DNA from 4 places in the uncultured Citricoccus sp. genome. Region 1 is predicted to be linked to each of the others. Evidence: riboswitches for the same ligand, from Rfam matches in the RefSeq annotation. Region 1 holds a riboswitch; each other region holds the start of a gene.
The links. A riboswitch is a leader RNA that binds a small molecule or an ion and turns the genes downstream of it on or off. The one in region 1 is predicted to bind thiamine pyrophosphate.
Positions count from the first base shown of each region.

Region 2: it holds a riboswitch for thiamine pyrophosphate, as region 1 does, so the genes downstream of both, thiC (phosphomethylpyrimidine synthase ThiC) here and Q0283_RS07725 (ECF transporter S component) in region 1, are expected to answer to the same signal.
Region 3: it holds a riboswitch for thiamine pyrophosphate, as region 1 does, so the genes downstream of both, thiO (glycine oxidase ThiO) here and Q0283_RS07725 (ECF transporter S component) in region 1, are expected to answer to the same signal.
Region 4: it holds a riboswitch for thiamine pyrophosphate, as region 1 does, so the genes downstream of both, Q0283_RS00445 (thiamine ABC transporter substrate binding subunit) here and Q0283_RS07725 (ECF transporter S component) in region 1, are expected to answer to the same signal.

Region 1 covers NZ_CALMQR010000069.1:45,272-49,759, forward strand. The annotation lists gene Q0283_RS07715 (APC family permease) at 1-436, opposite strand, end outside; gene Q0283_RS07720 (FAD-dependent oxidoreductase) at 603-2,120, shown strand; TPP riboswitch at 2,190-2,293, shown strand; gene Q0283_RS07725 (ECF transporter S component) at 2,387-3,115, shown strand; gene Q0283_RS07730 (ABC transporter ATP-binding protein) at 3,112-4,488, shown strand, end outside.
Region 2 covers NZ_CALMQR010000057.1:4,551-9,038, reverse strand. The annotation lists gene thiC (phosphomethylpyrimidine synthase ThiC) at 26-1,756, opposite strand; TPP riboswitch at 1,755-1,864, opposite strand; gene Q0283_RS06360 (hypothetical protein) at 1,947-2,453, opposite strand; gene Q0283_RS06355 (DUF6176 family protein) at 2,891-3,325, opposite strand; gene Q0283_RS06350 (Hpt domain-containing protein) at 3,636-4,049, opposite strand; gene Q0283_RS06345 (MarR family winged helix-turn-helix transcriptional regulator) at 4,400-4,488, shown strand, end outside.
Region 3 covers NZ_CALMQR010000103.1:35,653-40,140, forward strand. The annotation lists gene Q0283_RS12400 (SLC13 family permease) at 1-89, opposite strand, end outside; gene Q0283_RS12405 (Asp/Glu racemase) at 101-922, opposite strand; gene Q0283_RS12410 (IclR family transcriptional regulator) at 1,099-1,875, shown strand; TPP riboswitch at 2,243-2,344, shown strand; gene thiO (glycine oxidase ThiO) at 2,338-3,645, shown strand; gene thiS (sulfur carrier protein ThiS) at 3,649-3,888, shown strand; gene Q0283_RS12425 (thiazole synthase) at 3,892-4,488, shown strand, end outside.
Region 4 covers NZ_CALMQR010000008.1:11,454-15,941, reverse strand. The annotation lists gene Q0283_RS00450 (iron ABC transporter permease) at 1-915, opposite strand, end outside; gene Q0283_RS00445 (thiamine ABC transporter substrate binding subunit) at 947-2,059, opposite strand; TPP riboswitch at 2,111-2,214, opposite strand; gene Q0283_RS00440 (formylglycine-generating enzyme family protein) at 2,414-3,325, shown strand; gene Q0283_RS00435 (sulfatase) at 3,330-4,488, opposite strand, start outside.

The sequences.
Region 1 (4,488 bases):
GGGCGTTCAGCGCGGCCAGCAGTCCCAGGAACACGATGACCACCAGGGCCGTGGGCAGGGTGATGAACTCGGTCAGGTAGTCGCCGGCGAAGCCGAGGGCCAGGGCTCCCACGGAGACGATCCCGGCGGACAGCATGCAGAACCCGACGAGGAATCCGGTGAACGGCCCGAAGGCACGGGTGGCGTAGTGCGAGGAGCCCCCGGCCCGCGGGTACTTCGTCGCCAGTTCGGCATAGGACCCCGCGGTCAGCAGGGCCAGCACCAGGGCCGCCACCAGGGGGACCCAGACGGCCCCGCCGGAGAGGCCGGCGATCTCGCCGACCAGGACGTACACCCCGGCCCCGAGGACGTCACCCAGGATGAACAGGAACAGGCCCGTGGTGGTGACCGTGCGGCGCAGGGACCGGGTCTCGCCGGAGGCTGTGGTGGAGGGCATGGGATCACAGTAGACGGCGCCGGGGCGGGGTGCCGAGTCCCCGTGCGCATCCGGGGTCTGAGAGGGTGCGATGCGCACGGGGCCCCTCTACGATGACGGTGTTCGCCTCCCCGCGCGGGACGCGTCCGCCATCGGATCCCGCAGGACGGAACAGGACGGATGCAGCATGGACCCCAGGACGTCCCTCTGGCATGACACCCACCCGGTCCCCGCCACCGGCACCGACCACCTCTCCCCGGGTGACCGGTTCGACACCGTGGTCGCCGGCGCGGGCTTGACCGGGCTGGCCACCGCCGTCCTGCTGGCGCGCGCGGGCCAGCGCGTGGCCGTGGTCGAGGCCCGCTCGGTGGGGGCCGTGGCCACCGGGAACACCACCGCGAAGGTCTCGCTGCTCCAGGGCACCACCCTGGCGGAGATCAGCCGTCACCAGTCGGACCAGGTGCTGCGCTCCTACGTGGAGGGCAACCGCCGGGGGCAGTCCTGGCTGCTGCGCTACCTGGACGAGAACGGGATCGACTACCAGCGCAGGCCCGCCTACACCTACGCCACCACCCACGAGGGCCTGTCCCGGCTGCACTCCGAGCTGGAGGCCGACCGCGCCGCGGGCCTGGACGTGACCTGGACACGGGAGACGGACCTGCCCTACCCCGTGGCCGGGGCGATCCGGCTGGAGGACCAGGCGCAGGTGCACCCGATGCAGGTGCTCGACGCCCTGGCCACCGAGTTCCGCCGGCTCGGCGGGACGCTGGTGGAGGGGGTGCGGCTCACGGGCGCGGGCTACCGGTCCCCGCTGGCCGTTCACACCTCCGCGGGGGAGATCAGGGCCGGGCAGCTGGTCCTGACCACAGGGGCCCCGGTCCTGGACCGCGGCGGTTACTTCGCCAAGCTCAGTCCACACCGTTCCTACGCACAGTCCTACCGGGTGCCGGGGCCCGTTCCCCAGGCGATGTACCTCTCCGCGGACAGTCCGTCCCGCAGCCTGCGCACGGCCCCCATCGACGACGGTGAGCTGCTGCTCGTGGGCGGCAACGGCCACGTGGTGGGGCGATCGGCCTCACCGCAGGCCGCCGTGGACGCCCTCGAGGCGTGGACCCGGGAGCACTTCCCCGGAGCGGAGCGCACGCACGCCTGGTCCGCGCAGGACTACCGCTCGGCCAACCTCGTCCCCTTCGTGGGGACACTGCCCCGCGGCGGTGGCCACGTCTACCTGGCCACCGGCTTCAACAAGTGGGGCCTGACCAACGGCGTGTCGGCCGCCCTGCGGATCTCCGCGCAGATCCTCGGCGGTGCCACGGACTGGGCCAGGCCGATGGATCGTCGCCTCACCTCGCCGGCCGACCTGCTGACCGGCCTGAGGGACAACGCCGCCGTCGGTGCCCGGTTGGCCGGCGGCTGGACGTCGGCCGCACGCAGACCCCTGCCCCAGGAGCCTCCGGCCGAGGGCCAGGGCACGGTGGGCCGGGACCACGGCCGGCCCGTGGCGGTCTCCACGGTGGACGGGGTGACCTGCCGGATGTCGGCGGTCTGCCCGCACCTGGGCGGCATCGTCTCCTGGAACGACGCCGAGCGCTCCTGGGACTGCCCACTGCACGGATCACGCTTCACCGCGGACGGCACCCTGCTCGAGGGGCCGGCGGTCACGGGCCTGCGGGCACCCACGGATGCCAGGGGGCGGGCGGACTGAGAGCCGTTCCCCGCAACGGGAGGACCGTGGCCGAGGGGTCGGGGGTGGTGCCCTATGCTGGTGCCACATCGTGAACGACAGGGGAGCGCCGCCCGGCGCTGAGAGTGCGCCCAGCGCAGACCCTCGAACCTGCTCCGGTTAGTACCGGCGAAGGAAGTCGAGTTCTCCGATGGAGCGTGGGGCCCGGTGCCTGACGCGCCCGGATCCCGAGGGTTCGGGCGGCGTGCGTTCCATTCCCCTCCTTGGATCCTTGAGGAGGACATCACATGGTCTCGACGCAGACCCCCGGCAGTGATCACCAGGCCACCCCGCCGGCCGGTACACCGGACCGTCCCGGGCGCTCCCGCCCACACCACGACCCGCGCGGCCCCGCCCACCGCACCTCCGCCCACCGCACCTCCTCCCGCCACACCTGGCGCGTGGTGGACATCGTCGTGGCCGCCGTCGTCGCCGTGGCCAGCGGCGTGGTCTTCTGGGCCTGGAACCTGGCCTATGCGGGACTGGGCGGGGTGTTCCTGGCGTTCCCGCCGTCGTCGGGACTGGTCGCCGGCATGTGGCTGTTCCCGGCGGTCCTGGGTGCACTGCTGATCCGCAGACCGGGTGCCGCGCTGTTCACGGAACTGGTGGCTGCCGCCGTCTCCGCGTTGCTGGGGTCCCAGTTCGGCCTGACCGTGCTGGCCTCCGGACTCGTCCAGGGCATCGGGGCCGAGCTGGTCTTCCTCCTGTTCCTCTACCGTCGCTTCACCCTTCCCGTGGCCCTGCTGGCCGGTGCCGCCGCGGGAGTGGCCTGCGGTCTCAACGAGGCCTTCCTGTTCGCCTGGTTCCCCGAGTACACGCTGGCCTGGAAGTGGCTCTACGTGGGGTTCACCGGCATCTCCGGGATCGTCATCGCCGGCCTGCTGAGCTGGCTGGCCACCCGCGCCCTGGCGGCCACGGGCGCACTGGCCGCCCTCCCGTCCCGCGGCGCCCACCGGGAACCGGCGGGCCGGGGGTGACCGCGGCCACCGTCACCGCGCAGGGCTGGGGCTGGCGGCACGCCGGACGCGACCGGGCCGCCGTCGCCGGCCTGGACCTGACCATCCCACCGGGGCAGCGGGTCCTGCTCGCCGGGCCCTCCGGGGCCGGGAAGTCCACTCTGCTGCACGGACTGGCCGGCGTGCTGGACCCGGCGGACGACTCGGAGGAGACCGGCCGGCTGCTGCTGGACGGCGTGCCCACCCGCGAGCTGCGCGGCCACGCCGGGTTGGTGCAGCAGGACCCCGAGACACAGGTGATCCTCTCGCGCGTGGGGGACGACGTGGCCTTCGGCGCGGAGAACCTCCGCGTCCCGCCGGACGAGATCTGGGACCGGGTCCGACACGCCCTGGCCGCGGTCGGGCTGGGGGAGGACGAGGGCATCGCCCTGTGGCGGGACACGTCGCGACTGTCCGGCGGGCAGAAGCAACGGATGGCCCTGGCCGGGGTCCTGGCCATGCGCCCGCCGCTGGTCCTGCTCGACGAGCCGACCGCCAACCTCGACCCCGCCGGTGTGCTCGAGGTCCGCGACGCCGTCCTGGCGGTGGTCGAGGCCATCGGCGCCACCCTCGTGGTCGTGGAGCACCGGCTCGGGACGTGGGCCCGGCACGTGGACCGGTTGCTCGTCCTGGAACCGGGCGGGGGCATCAGCCACGACGGCACCCCCGCCGCGCTGCTCGCACCCGGCCCCGTCCGGGAGGAACTGGCCGCGGCCGGGGTGTGGGTGCCCGGGGTGGTGCCCGAACCCGTCACCCCCGCCCCCGGTGGTCCGCGGCCGGCCGCGGAGCCCTCCGGACCGGCACGGAGCCCGCGACGGGACCCTGCCGGTCACCGGGACCCTGCCGGTCACCGGGACCCTGCCGGTCACCGGGACCCCACGGGGACCGCGCTGTTGTCCGCCCGGGACCTGGCGGTGTCCCGGCACGCGGTGAGGCCCGGCTGGCGCCGCCGCCTCGGGCCACCGCCGGTCCCGGTGCAACACGGACTGGACGTGACCGTGGAGGCCGGGGAGGCCGTCGTCGTGACCGGGCCGAACGGGGTGGGCAAGTCCACGCTGCTGCTGACCCTGGCCGGGCTCATCCCGGCCCACGCCGGGACGCTGACCGCCACCGCCGCCCTGAAGGGACACGGGGTCCGGCTGCCGGACGACCCCCACCGCTGGCCCGCCCGGGACCTGGTGAGCCGGATCGGCACGGTGTTCCAGGAGCCCGAGCACCAGTTCGTCGCGGCCACGGTGCGCGAGGAACTGGCCTTCGGGCCGCGTCACGCCCGGGACCACCGGACGGGCACGCTGCGGTGGTCGGCCGCACAGGCCCGGGGCCGCGCCGACGAATTGCTCGAGGCCATGGGACTA
Region 2 (4,488 bases), on a different contig from region 1:
CTGGTCGAGGGCCGAGTGAGCGTGTTCAGGGTTTGGAGAGCGTGGGGGTCTCTAGGTAGATCTTGCCGCCGGCGGCTTGGAATTCATCGGATTTGGCCTGCATTCCGGCGATTGCTGCTTGGGCCTGTGCGCTGCCGTACTGGTCGCGGATGTCCTGGGAGATGCGCATGGAGCAGAACTTCGGTCCGCACATCGAGCAGAAGTGGGCCGTCTTGGCCGGTTCGGCCGGCAATGTCTCGTCGTGGAAGGCCTCCGCGGTGTCGGGGTCCAGGGATAGCGCGAACTGGTCGCGCCAGCGGAACTCGAAGCGGGCCTTGGACAGCGCGTCGTCCCGTTCGGTCGCACCCGGGTGGCCCTTAGCCACATCGGCGGCGTGGGCGGCGATCTTGTAGGTGATGACCCCGGTCTTCACGTCGTCCTTGTTGGGCAGTCCCAGGTGTTCTTTCGGGGTGACGTAGCACAGCATCGCGGTGCCGTAGCGGGCGATCTCGGTGGCCCCGATGGCCGAAGTGATGTGGTCATAACCCGGGGCGATGTCGGTCACCAGCGGGCCCAGGGTGTAGAACGGGGCTCCCTGGCATAGCTGTTGTTGGCGTTCCACGTTCTCGCGCACCAGGTGCAGGGGAACGTGTCCGGGGCCTTCGACCATGACTTGCACGTCGTGGGCCCAGGCCCGTGCTGTGAGTTCTGCCAGGGTGTCCAGTTCGGCGAACTGGGCGGCGTCGTTGGCGTCGGCGATCGAGCCCGGGCGCAGGCCGTCTCCGAGGGAGAAGGCCACGTCGTACCGGGCGAAGATCTCGCACAGCTCGTCGAAGTGGGTGTAGAGGAAGTTCTCCTGATGGTGGGCCAGGCACCACCCGGCCATGATCGACCCGCCGCGCGAGACGATACCGGTGACCCGTTCGGCGGTCAGTGGCACGTAGCGCAGCAGCACCCCGGCGTGGATGGTCATGTAGTCCACGCCCTGTTCGCATTGTTCCAGCACCGTGTCGCGGAAGATCTCCCAGGTCAGGGCGTTGGCCTCCCCGTTGACTTTCTCTAGCGCCTGGTAGATCGGGACCGTGCCGATCGGTACGGGGGAGTTGCGGATGATCCATTCCCGGGTGGTGTGGATGTCCTCTCCGGTGGAGAGGTCCATCACCGTGTCCGCTCCCCATCGGGTGGCCCACTGCATCTTGTCGACCTCCTCGGCGATGGAGCTGGTGACCGCGGAGTTGCCGATGTTGGCGTTGATCTTCACCAAGAATGCCTTGCCGATGATCATCGGTTCGGACTCGGGGTGGTTGATGTTGGCCGGGATGATGGCCCGGCCAGCGGCCAGTTCGGAGCGGACCAGTTCGACGTCGCACTGCTCGCGCAGGGCCACGTAGCGCATCTCCTCGGTGATGATTCCGGCCCGGGCGTAGTGCATCTGGGTGACGGTCCGCCCCGCCTTGGCCCGCAACGGCACCGCCCGGGTTCCCTTCCACTCCTGGGACGCGGCCCCGCGGCGCAGAGCCGAGCGGCCATCGTCAAGGAGGTTCCGTTCCCGGCCGGCGTATTCCTCGACGTCACCGCGCCCCTGGATCCAGGACGCCCGGCTCGGTGGCAACCCGATCACCGGGTCGCTGCCCGGCCCGGCCGTGCGGTAGATCCGCAGCGGTGGGTTCGCTATTCCGCCCGGGGAATCGTTCAAGGTGATCTCGGTGACCGGCACGGCAAGCCCGTGCTCGGTGTTGTGGAGATACGCCAGGGCGTGCGCATTGGATGCACTCATCAGATGTGTTCCTACTTCCTTCGCCGGCATGACCCGGACAGGTTCGACGGTCGCAGGCTGCCTCAGCCCGATCTCAGCCCCTGCAATGGGGCTCCCGTGTGGACGGCAACGACACTAACACCATGGCGGGCCGGTCTGGTGCCGCTCAGACTTGCTTAACGCCTCGTTCCACCGGCCCGTCGCGGGCGCACTATTGGGGCTCGGGGTGGCTGAGGGACCCGTAGGCGAGGACCTTCCACGCGGCACCGTTCCAGCGCATCACCATCGGCACGGTACGGGGATCGGCCGGGGCTCCCCAGTCCTCGGGATGGTCGGGGCGGGCGTAGAGGACCTCGGTATCCGGGCCCAGTGGCGGCAGACCCGTAGCGGAGTGAGACCACCCGGCCGCCTCCACCTGCCGCAACTGTTGGAGCCGGTCGGCGGCGAAGTGCTTCCAGAGCGGATGGGCCGGCCCGTCCAGACAGGACAACCGCTCGGCCAGCCGTTTCGGGCAGAGCCGGCGCAGTCGTGCGCCGTGGTCCTGGGCCCAGTCCCGGGCCCACGCCAATCGCAGCGTTGGGTCGATCAGGGGCCACGCCCCGGGCAGGTCACCGGTGGCCACGTGCTCGCGGAAAGCCACGGCAACCTCTCCGACCCGCAGCAGGGCCGTCAGGGTGTGCTGTTCGGTGCGGGGTGGGGGGGTCGATGGCGTCTGCATCCGGGTCCTTCGTGGGTGGACATCATGGGTATCAACACATTTGGTGGCCTGCGCGGAGACAGGCTCGGGCAGGGCCTTGAGAGAGGGAGCGGCACGTCATGAGGGTCGTGCCGCTCTCAGGAGGGGCGCTCGTCCGGGCACGCTCCTGCGCGGCGGTAAACCGCTCGCCCGGCAGGTTTAGCGGATAGGCGAGGCCTTGCCCGGGATTGCGCGACGCGGATGGATGCCGCCTGTAGCCTGACGAAGGTCTTCGAGGATGGTCGGAGCGACGGCGTTGGCCCAGGCCGCGACGAGCCTCCACGGATTGGTTCTGCGTCCCCGCGTCCACCGGACATCCATGCTCTGGACCGGATGACCAGACGCAGATCACCGCGGATCTGTGGCCGTGACCGAGGTCACCCGGGATCACTTGAGCCTTTTCTGCGACACCTCACCGCTTAGGAAACTTCAGACCCCGCATATTGGCGGGCAGTCCCGACTCCGTCCCCTCGGGGGTCCATGGTGGCGAGCACTGATTCTCGGCTCCCGAGTCCCGCGGCGGCTCGGATTCCTTCGGTCGTCAGGAGGATTTGCGGGGTGAACTCATCCACCGGGAAGGTGTCGTCGATGCAGGCCTGCCAGAACCGGGTGTGATGTTCGTCGAACCAGTGGTCAAAGGGTTCTGCGGATCTGTCGTGGTCGTCCTGCAGGCTGTACCAGTACAGATAGTCCGCCCCGTTCACCGTTTCGGTGAAGATCGCCTCCACATACATGTGCTCCCGTTTCATGATCTCTCCCACCGCGCAGCGATGGGCCTCCATGAAACGCACCCACTCATCCGCTAGCGCTCGGGATCCAGGACGCAACCGGAATCGAGTCAAACTGAAGATCATTCGACCATGTCCTCTCCACTCATGTCACCGGCTGCTCCTGTCCGGGGCCGCCCACGGAAGTAACTGCACGGTCCAGGGCCTGGACCTGGGTGGGAGTAATCGGAGCCTCGGTTCCTCAGCGGGTAGGAGGACGATGGGGTCGGAGGCCGCCGGGCAGCCCGAATCCCTCGATGGTCCCGGCCTCGTTTTCATTGACCACCGCGGACTGGGTGTCCGTGTGGCGGTTCCATGGCCCCTGAAGGGACCTCGCTGACAGTTCGTCATCGTTCCTGGTGACCTTCCTGGTGATTGGTGGCTACCCCGGGCGTGTTTACGTTCCACGGGATTCTCTGGAGGTGTCTGTGACAGGCAGGATCGGTCGGTGGAGAAAGAGGTGCAGGTGGTGCCGGGTTTCCTGGGCCAGTTGCCGCAGACCGGTGATGATCTCGGTCCGTTGCTGCCCTGTCGGCCAGCGCTGGTCGTCCGGTGGTATCGGTGCAATGCGTTCTTGGAGTTGGGCGGCCGCTGCGGACAAGGCGGTCGCGCCAGCCATCGCTGAGGAGACTTTGAGGCTCTGAACGGCGTCCAGCCATCCCTCGGCGTCTCTGGTGATGAGCGCGCGGTCGAGCCGATCGACTCGGTGATCCAGGAGCTGCATGTACCGAGCAAGAAATCCCCATGTCGGTGGCCCGTCGCCGAGCTCTTCGACGAGCTCGATGAGGACGTCGGTGTCCAGGATGGGCATGGGGGACGACGTAGATGGGTCCAAGGTCTTCAGTGTCCTTACTATCTGGTCCAGGTCAATCCGGTCCGGGTGGTCATCGCGGAGACCGGGAGGCGCTGAGAGCCCCGCCCGAGACAGGCCCCTCGGAGTGCGGTAGGTGAGCGTCTGCGGTGCTCCGGGACGGACCACCGATGTCGGAGGAAAGCTCGGTCCGAGCGGTTCGCCGTTTCGGGACAACACGCGATGTAGAGGACGGTTCTGGGCGCGACCACCGAGACTGCAGCCACGACGTAGGCCGGAGGTCGGCGCTGAAGTACCGGATTAATGCCCGATAGTCCGCCTCGGGCCATTGGATGGGGCATGCTGGGGGCATGGACCGCAGCACCCCCTCCACCGATCCGCTGGCGCTGGAGAGCCAGATCTGCTTCGCCCTCTCGGTGGCCTCCCGGGGGGTCATCGC
Region 3 (4,488 bases), on a different contig from region 1:
GTGGCGATGAGCCCGGCGTTGATCCTGGTGAACGAACCGATGGCGAACGCGGCGATGAGAACGGCGAAGGCGATAAGGGACAGCGTCATGGTTTGCCGACCTACTCTGCCGGGGCGGGGATCTTGATGCCGGCGCCGGACAGCAGTGCACCGGCACCACCAATGGCGGGCTCGTGTCCCAGGGACTTAAGGATTTCATACGCCGTGGCTGTGGCTGCGGTGAAAACGGGAAGCCCCAGTTCATCCTCGACCGCTTGCACGGCCGGCAGGGAGGGCATCTGCACGCACGCGGACAGGATGATCGCTTCGGCACCTTCCCGCTGAAGGTTGCGTGCGATCTCGGGAAGGTTCTGCGGGTCCAGACGGCCGACCGCCAGGTTGTCCGGGACCTCCAGGCTCACTGCCTCGAGGACCTCAATGCCAGCACCTTCGATGTACTCGCGAACCATTTGCGTCAGCGGCTTCATGTAGGGCGTGACCATGGCGACCTTGCGAACGCCCGCCTCCTGCAAAGTGCGCACCAGCGCGCCGGCACTGCTCGTCACGGCGGCCGGGTGTCCATTGTCCTGGGCGGCCTGGGCGAGCACGGCTTCGGAATCTACGTGCGCGTTCGGGCCCTGGGCCATGACGGCCACCAGGCAGGCGTAGGCGATGGTGTCCACATCGGCGTCGGAGACCGAAGCGGCGCAGTCGGCAGCCTTCGACACCATGGCCAGGAGCTCTTCCTTATTGACGTTCTTCATGCCGGCTCGCGCGGAATGGAACGTGTAACGGTGACCCGTTGCCTCGGACTGGCGGCGGAACAGCTCGGGCAGTTCGGTCTCCATCGTCGTGTTCGAGCTGGGGACGATCAGGCCAATCCGCGACAAACCCTCCGGCTTTGCCACAGCAGAGGTTTCGCAGGCGATTTCAGGGATGCTCAAGGCTTCTCCAGAGATATAGGGGAACGATCATGACCCACATCTTGGGTCGCGAACTCATAATGTGGGCTTCCGGAGTAGAATGTCAACTAGGTCACACGAGGTGACGTGCGTGACCTACGGACTTTCCCGACGGATAGGATGGCGGCTTGGCCAGAGGAAAGCAGGGGATTAAAGGCATGGCTGCGGAGTCGAGTTCGGGGACCACCCCCATCTTGGTGTTGCACAAGGTCGCTGAGATCCTCAACTGCTTCTCCGTGGAGGAGCCGGACCCCACGCTGCAGCAGATCGTGCGTCTGACCGGGCTTCCTCCCAGCACGTGCCAGCGCCTGGTGCAAAACTTGGTGCGGGAGGGTTTTCTGGACCGCGACGGCGACCGATACCGCATCGGGATCGGCCTGGTCAGGTGGGCTACGCCCGGGACTTTAGGACTGGATGTGGTGCGGTTGGTCAGGCCGGTGCTACAAGACCTTCGCGATGAAACCGGTGAGACGGCGTGCTTCTACGTGCGCGACGGTGCGTTCAGAACAGTGGTTGCGGTCGCTGAGACCCGCCACGTGGTCATGCGCCCCTTCATGGTCGGTCAAGTCATGCCCATTCATGCTGGAGCCCCCGGCAAGATCTTCTTGGCCTTCGATCCCGAGGCCAGGGACGCCCTTGTGGGTTCTTCCCTCGATCGGTTCACGCAATTCACTCCACAAAGCCTGGAACTACTGGACGCCCAGAGTCAGCAAGCCCAGGAGATGGGTTATTTCGCGGCGTTCGGCGAGCGACACGAAGACGTCGGTTCCATTAGCGCCCCGGTCTTCAACCACACCGGTCAACTGGCAGGAGTAATCGGGCTGGGTTTCCCCACCCAACGCGTCGGGCCGGACGATGTTGAACGGCTGGGGCCCATCGTGGCTCGGTCTGGGCGTGCTGCGAGCAACGCGCTGGGGTACGCGACCACGCCGTAAGCCCCCTATTAGCTGGAAGGTCGGCCGGTTCGGTTCGCGAGCCGCGCCTGCGCACGGGGCTTTATGCCTTAAGACCACAAAAAGCGGATCCGTCCTCGGTTGCCCAGCCGCCGGTGGCCCCGTCGGCCTGACCCCGGTGATTGCACCCGCCCACCCGAGCGACTGGTCATCGGGCCACCCCATGCTTTTGATGGCAAACCTTTAGTGCGATGGGTGCCCCTCCCCCGCGTCCCCACGGTGACGATCGGCCCGCCCGGCCCCTTCTGAGATGGGCCGGGGCATGCTTACCAACCCGAGCTCGGCGGGTGTTGCACTCGTCTGCCGGTGATGAAGTCGGGGATAGGATGGGCGCACGCTGCCAATAGTCAGCGAGTTCTGCGGGAGCCCCATCGGGGCTGAGAGGGCTTAAGAGCCGACCGCCACACCTGATGCGGATCATGCCGCCGGAGGAAAGGACATGCGGTGAGTGCTGCGTACCCTGCCGTCTCTTCACGTCCCGCAATCGATGCAGTCGATGTCGCGGTGGTGGGTGCCGGACTGATTGGCCTGGCCACTGCCTGGGAACTGCGTCGACGCGGCCGCTCGGTGGTGGTGATCGATCCAGCCCCGGGGGAAGGGGCTTCGAGGGCGGCTGCCGGGATGCTGGCCCCGGTGAGCGAGGTTCAGTATCAGCAACAGGCCCTCTATCCGCTGATGAGCGCCTCGGCCGCCGAATACCCGGGTTTCGTCGAGACCCTCGAACGGGACTCCGGGAAAAGCGTCGGTTACCGGGTCACTGAGACCTTGGTGTGCGGTGTCGATATCGCGGACCGCCAGGGCCTCACCGATCTGAGCCAGTTACAGCAACGCCATGGCATGGCGGTGGAGCAGTTGCCCCTGGGCGAGGCCCGTTCGCTTGAACCGGCCCTGTCACCGCGTCTTTCAGCCGTGTTCCGTGCCCCCGCCGATCATCAGGTCGACCCTCGCCGGTTGGTGGCGGGATTACTGAGGGTCCTGACCGGTCAAGACGGGACCGCGAGGCCACCAGACGGGAGTACGGATGGCGGCCTGGGGTGTGTGCGACGCGAACGGGCCAAGGCGTTGTTGCGGAACAGACGCGGGGCCGTGGCCGGTGTCATGCTGGCCAACGGGCAGCAGATATTGGCCGCTGAAACCGTTCTGGCCCCCGGCCTGGGCGCCGAGGGGTTTGAGGGTTTGCCGGCCAATTGCCGCCTGCCGCTGCGTCCTGTTCATGGCGACATCCTCCGGGCTCGCCTCCCACCGGGCGCGCGACCTTTGATCGAGCGGACCGTCCGCGGCCTGGTGCATGGTGTGGCGGTCTATCTCGTACCGCGCACGGACGGCACGGTCGTGATCGGGGCTACTTCTCGCGAGGATGACCAGTCGGGAGCCAATGCCGGCGGAGTGTTCCGGTTGCTGCGCGACGCCCAGGCCCTGGTGCCGGGGGTCGTCGATCTGGAGCTGATGGAGGTCATGGCCCGGGCCCGTCCCGGAACACCCGATGACGTGCCCTACCTTGGCCGTGTTCGTGGGCACGGCGGTGGCTTCGTGCCCGGCCTGGTGGTCTCCACCGGGTATTTCCGCCACGGTGTACTCCTTGCCCCGTTGGCCGCCCGCCTCGCCGCCCAGTTGATCACGGGTGAGACGGGAGCCGAACCGGATATCGATGCCGCGCATCTTGCCGCCACTGACCCGCAGCGCTTCGAACCGTCGGTCCTCGACCGTCAGGTGGTGTCCCCTTCGCACGTGTGTACCCGAGAACAGGAGTAGTTGATGCCGACCATCACCCTCAACGGCGCCCCCCGGGTCGTGTCTGGTGACACGACCATCATTGATCTGGTCTCCCAAACCGCGGCTCGGCCCCTGGCCAGCGATGGACGCCCGCTGGACGGAGGCGGGCTGGGTATGGCGGTAGCGGTCGACGCCGCGGTGGTTCCCCGTAGCCGGTGGTCTCGCACTCCCGTGCTCGAGGGCCAGACCATCGAGATCATTACCGCCGTCCAGGGAGGTTGACACGTGGGTACCACCGCACGCCCAGACCCGTTCGTTCTCGACGAGGTGGAGTTGTCCTCGCGGTTGATTATGGGGACCGGGGGTTTGAGCTCTCTGCACACCCTGGAGCGGGCCCTGCGGGCTTCCGAGACTGAATTGACCACGGTGGCTCTGCGCCGTTACACCCCCAGGCAGGGAGACAGTTTGTTCTCGGTGCTGGAACGCAACCGGATTCGTGTCTTGCCCAACACCGCCGGGTGTTATACCGCCCGCGACGCTGTGCTGACGGCGGAGCTGGGTCGGGAGGCCTTGGAGACCGATTGGGTCAAGCTCGAGGTCATCGCGGACGAGGACACCTTGTTGCCCGACGTCTCCGAGTTGCTCGAGGCCACCGAGCAGTTGGTCGCCCGAGGCTTCAAGGTTTTCGCATACACCTCCGATGACCCGGCCGTTGCACGCCGGTTGGAGGACCTGGGAGCGACCGCCGTCATGCCCCTGGGGGCACCCATCGGCACCGGACTCGGCATTCTCAACCCTCATAACATTGAACTCATCACCTCTCGGGCCCGGGTGCCTGTGGTCCTCGACGCGGGCATCGGCACCGCCTCCGAGGCCGCCTGG
Region 4 (4,488 bases), on a different contig from region 1:
GGCCAGCGTCACCGCCAGGATCACCACCACGAACTGCAGCGTGGAGAACACCGCCGCCGTGCGCAGGTCCAGGAACGCCGTCGTCTGGATGTAGATCTCGGTCTCCAGGGTGCCCACGCCCGGCCGGCCCAGGGTCTGCACGATCCCGAACGCCGTCGAGCAGAACAGGAACACCAGCGACCCGGCCGAGGCGATCGCCGGTCCCAGCGCCGGGACGGTGACGGTCACGAACGTCCGCCACGGCGAGGCCCCCAGCATCCGGGCGGCCTCCCCAGTGCGCGGGTCCAGCGTGGACCACAGGGCACCGACCTGGCGCACCACCACGGAGAAGTTGAAGAACACCATCGCCAGCACGACGGCCGTGAGCGTCTGGTCCAGCCCCAGGAACCCCAGCGGGCCGTTCTCGGCCAGCAGCGCCCGGAACGCGGTGCCCACCACCACCGTCGGCAGCACGAAGGGCACCGTGGACAGCCCGCGCAGCAGGTTCCGCCCGGGGAACCGGCACCGGTACAGGACGTACGCCCCGGGCAGCCCCAGCAGCAGCGATCCCAGTGTTCCGGCCACCGCCAGTCCCAGCGTCTGCCCCACGAGCCGCCAGGTGCGCGACTCGGCCAGCACCTCGGCGAAGGCGCCGAGGTCGAGCTGCCCGGCGGCGTTCGTCACGCCACGGGCCAGCATCGACCCGACGGGCCACAGGAAGAACACCGCCAGGAACGCCAGCGGGACGGCGGCGACCACCGTCCACACCAGCCCGCGGCCCACCGGGCCGGCGGCACGCCTCCACCGCCCGGGCACGACGTCCGCCCGGTCACCGCCCGGCGGGGCGGTTCCGGTCTCCGGGGCCCGACCGGACGCCGGCACCCGGGTGGGGGCCGGCGTCGGGACCAGGGCCGGGTCTCCCGGGACCAGGCTCATCCGTCGCGTCCTGTCCGGTGGGGGATGCCGATCAGCTCGCGGCCTCGTAGAGTGCGTTCCAGTCCTCGAGCCAGGCCTCGCGCTTCTCGGCGATCTGCCGCAGGTCCGCCTCGATCGGGTCCTCGACGAGGGTGGCGTTCTGCGCCCATTCGGCCGGCAGCTCGAGGGACTCGTCCACCGGGTACATGAACATGTTCTCCGGCAGCGAGGCCTGGAAGTCCTCGGCGAGCAGGAAGTCGATGAACGCCTGCGCGCCCTCGGGGTTCTTCGCGCCCTCCACGACGCCGGCGTACTCGACCTGGGTGGTGCAGGTGTCCTCGACGACCCCGGTGGTCGGGGCGAAGGCGGGGGAGGACGAGTAGCTGAGCACCAGCGGGTAGGCGCCCTGGCCCTCGCCGGCGGAGAAGTCGGAGTAGTAGGCGTCCGACCAGCCGGCGGCGACCTTGGTGCCGCCCTCGAGCAACCGCTGCCAGTAGTCCTGCCAGCCGTCCTCGCCCTTCTCGGTCACGGTGGCGGCCAGGAAGGCCAGGCCGGGGGAGGAGGTGACCGGATTGGTGGTGACGAACAGCCGCGCGTACTCGGGCCTGGCCAGGTCCTCCAGGGTGGTCGGCGCGGCGAGGTCGTTCTCCTCGAACCACTGCTCGTCCACGTTGACGCAGACCTGGCCCTGGTCGATGGGGGTCAGCCGGTCCTCGACGACGAGGTCCTGGGCGGATTCCGGCAGCGCCCCGGAGGCGTACTCGGCGACGACGCCCTCGTCGATGACGCGCTGGGCCGAGAGATTGTCGATGCCGTAGACCGCGTCCACGGTGGGGTTGTCCTTGGACAGGATCAGCTGGTTGACCAGGGTGCCGGCGTCGCCCGGGGCGGTGGTGGTGAGCTCGTAGCCGGACTCCTGCTCGAAGGCGGCGATCTGCTCCTCGGTGATGTTGAAGGAGTCGTGGGTCATCACGGTCACCGTGCCACCGGTGCCGGCTCCCGAGGCGCCGCTCGCGCCGTCGGTGGTGGCCGGCGCCGTGCCGTCGCCCGCGCCGGACTGGTCCGCGACCGAGCAGCCGGTCAGGGCCAGCGCGGCGATGCCCAGGATCGCGAGGGCGCCACGGGCACGGCGTCTGCTGGTGGGCGCTGCGGAAAGGTGGTGCATGAGTTCCTCCAATACCTCTGGAGGGGACGGGGCGGCGGGTGCGCCGACCCGAGGAGAGAAAGCTCGACTTCCTTCGCCGGTGCTAACCGGGCAGGTTCGAGGGTCTGCGGTGTGCGCACTCTCAGCGCCGGCCTGGCGCTCCCCTGTCGTTGAACCTTCAGTCTAGTGCCGGGGGAGGGGCGGGGTCATCTCGGTCGGCTGACGTGACCGGCCGTGGCGGCGCACCATAATGGAAAAGCCCTGCCTGTCTGAGCTGTCCGGCTGAGCACCTGCACGACGAATCGGCCCTGAGAGGTGGATGTGGACTGTTGTCATCCCGCTGCCGGCGGTACCGAGCCGGGACGTGCGCAGCACATGGATCCGCGGGAGCCTGCGTCTCGGGCCGTCCACACGGGCCCGGTCCAGTCGAGCTCCACCCACGGCATCGAGCAGGTTGAGGTTCCCGCCGGTCGGTTCCTCATGGGGGACCACTTCGGTGAGGGGTACCCCGCAGACGGTGAGACGCCCGTGCACGCGGTGCGGTTGGACGGCTTCTCCATGGACGCCACCACCGTGACGGTCGACGACTTCCGGCGGTTCGTGGAGCAGACCGCGTACGTCACGGAGGCGGAACGGTTCGGGTCCTCGGCGGTCTTCCACCTGGAACTCATTGCTCGTCGGCTGAACCCGGCGGGCGCGAACCCGGTCCCGGGGACGGCCTGGTGGGTCAACGTGCCCGGGGCGTGCTGGCATGCCCCGCTCGGACCGGGATCCCGGGCGGACGAGGACCACCCGGTGGTCCACGTCAGCTGGAATGACGCCCAGGCCTACTGCGCGTGGGCCGGGCGCCGCCTGCCGCACGAGGCGCAATGGGAGTACGCGGCCCGCGGCGGGCTGCAGGGCCACCGCTACGCCTGGGGCGATGAGCTCGTGCCGGGCGGCGAGCACCACTGCAACATCTTCCAGGGACGCTTCCCCGTGGAGAACACGATCGACGACGGTTTCCTCTCCACGGCCCCGGTGCGGACGTTCCCGGCCAACGGGTTCGGCCTGTTCCAGATGGCCGGGAACGTCTGGGAGTGGTGCCAGGACTGGTTCCTGCCGCGCTACTACCGGCGCAGTCCCGAGGAGAATCCCCCCGGGCCGCCGTTCGGCGAGGGCAGGGTCATGCGCGGAGGGTCGTTCCTCTGCCACGACTCCTACTGCAACCGGTACCGGGTGGCAGCGCGGAGCAGGAACAGTCCGGACTCCTCGAGCAGCAACTGCGGCTTCCGGACCGTCGGCTGACGGGTCAGGCCGCCGCCCGCACCCGGACCCCGTGGTCGGTCAGCGCCAGCAACTCGTCCAGCATCAGCTGGCGCATGCGGTCCACGACCTCCTCGCACCCCGGCCTGGCGGCCAGGTTGTGGGCCTCCTCCGGGTCCGAGTCGAGCAGGTACAGCTCCTCGGCGTCGGTGCCGAAGTACCGCGTGTAGCGGGCCTCGGGGGTGATGACCGAACGGATGTGCACGGGGGCCGGCAGCCCGTCGAGGCCGAACGGCTGATCCTCCTCGACGATCAGTGCCCTGCGGTGGACGGAGGCCTCGCCCCGCAGCAGCGGGACCAGGCTGCGGCCCTGGATGCCGCGGTGTCCCGAGACCCCGGTGAGTTCCAGCAGGGTGGGCACCAGGTCCGCGTTCGAGACCAGGGCCGTCGAGGCCGCGGTCCGCGCCGCCGGGGAGATCCCGACGCCGGCCCCCGGCAGTCCCGCGGGCACCCTCATGACCAGTGGCACGTTGGTCACGCCCCGGTAGTGGGTGAAGTGCTTGAGCATCATGCCGTGGTCGCCGAACATGTCCCCGTGGTCCGAGGTGAAGACGACCACCGTGTTCTCCGCCAGTCCGGTGCGTTCCAGCGTCTGCAGGATCCTGCCCACCTGGTCGTCCAGCAAGGTGATCAGACCCAGTTCCGCCGCGCAGGCCACCCGGTACTGTTCCTCCGTGGCGATCCACGTCATGGTCGGGTCCTCGCCGGGCATCCCCCGTCGCTCGGCCATGCGCCGGACGTGTTCGGGAGAATCCGAGTGATCCTGGTGGAACGTATCAGGTACCGGGACGTCCGCCGGGTCGTACAGGCGGTCGTATCCGGCCGGCGGCGCGAACGGATGGTGGGGATCGGGGAAGGAGGCGAACAGGAAGAACGGTTCGCCGTCCGCGGCATGGTCCTCGAGGCGGGCGCAGGTCCGCTCGGCGACGTACGCGCTGGGGTGCAGTCCGGCCGGAACGGCCGAGGTGTAGACCTGCGCCCAGTGCCCGCCGTGATCGTCCAGTGCCCGCTGCGGTCCGGCGTCCGTCAAGGGGTCGAAACCGCGCTCGCGCGCCCAGTGCACGTAGTGACCGCTGGGGCGGTCCCCATGACCGACCACCAGGTCCACCTCCTGGTAGCCGTAGTAGTCACCGGGCATCGTCACC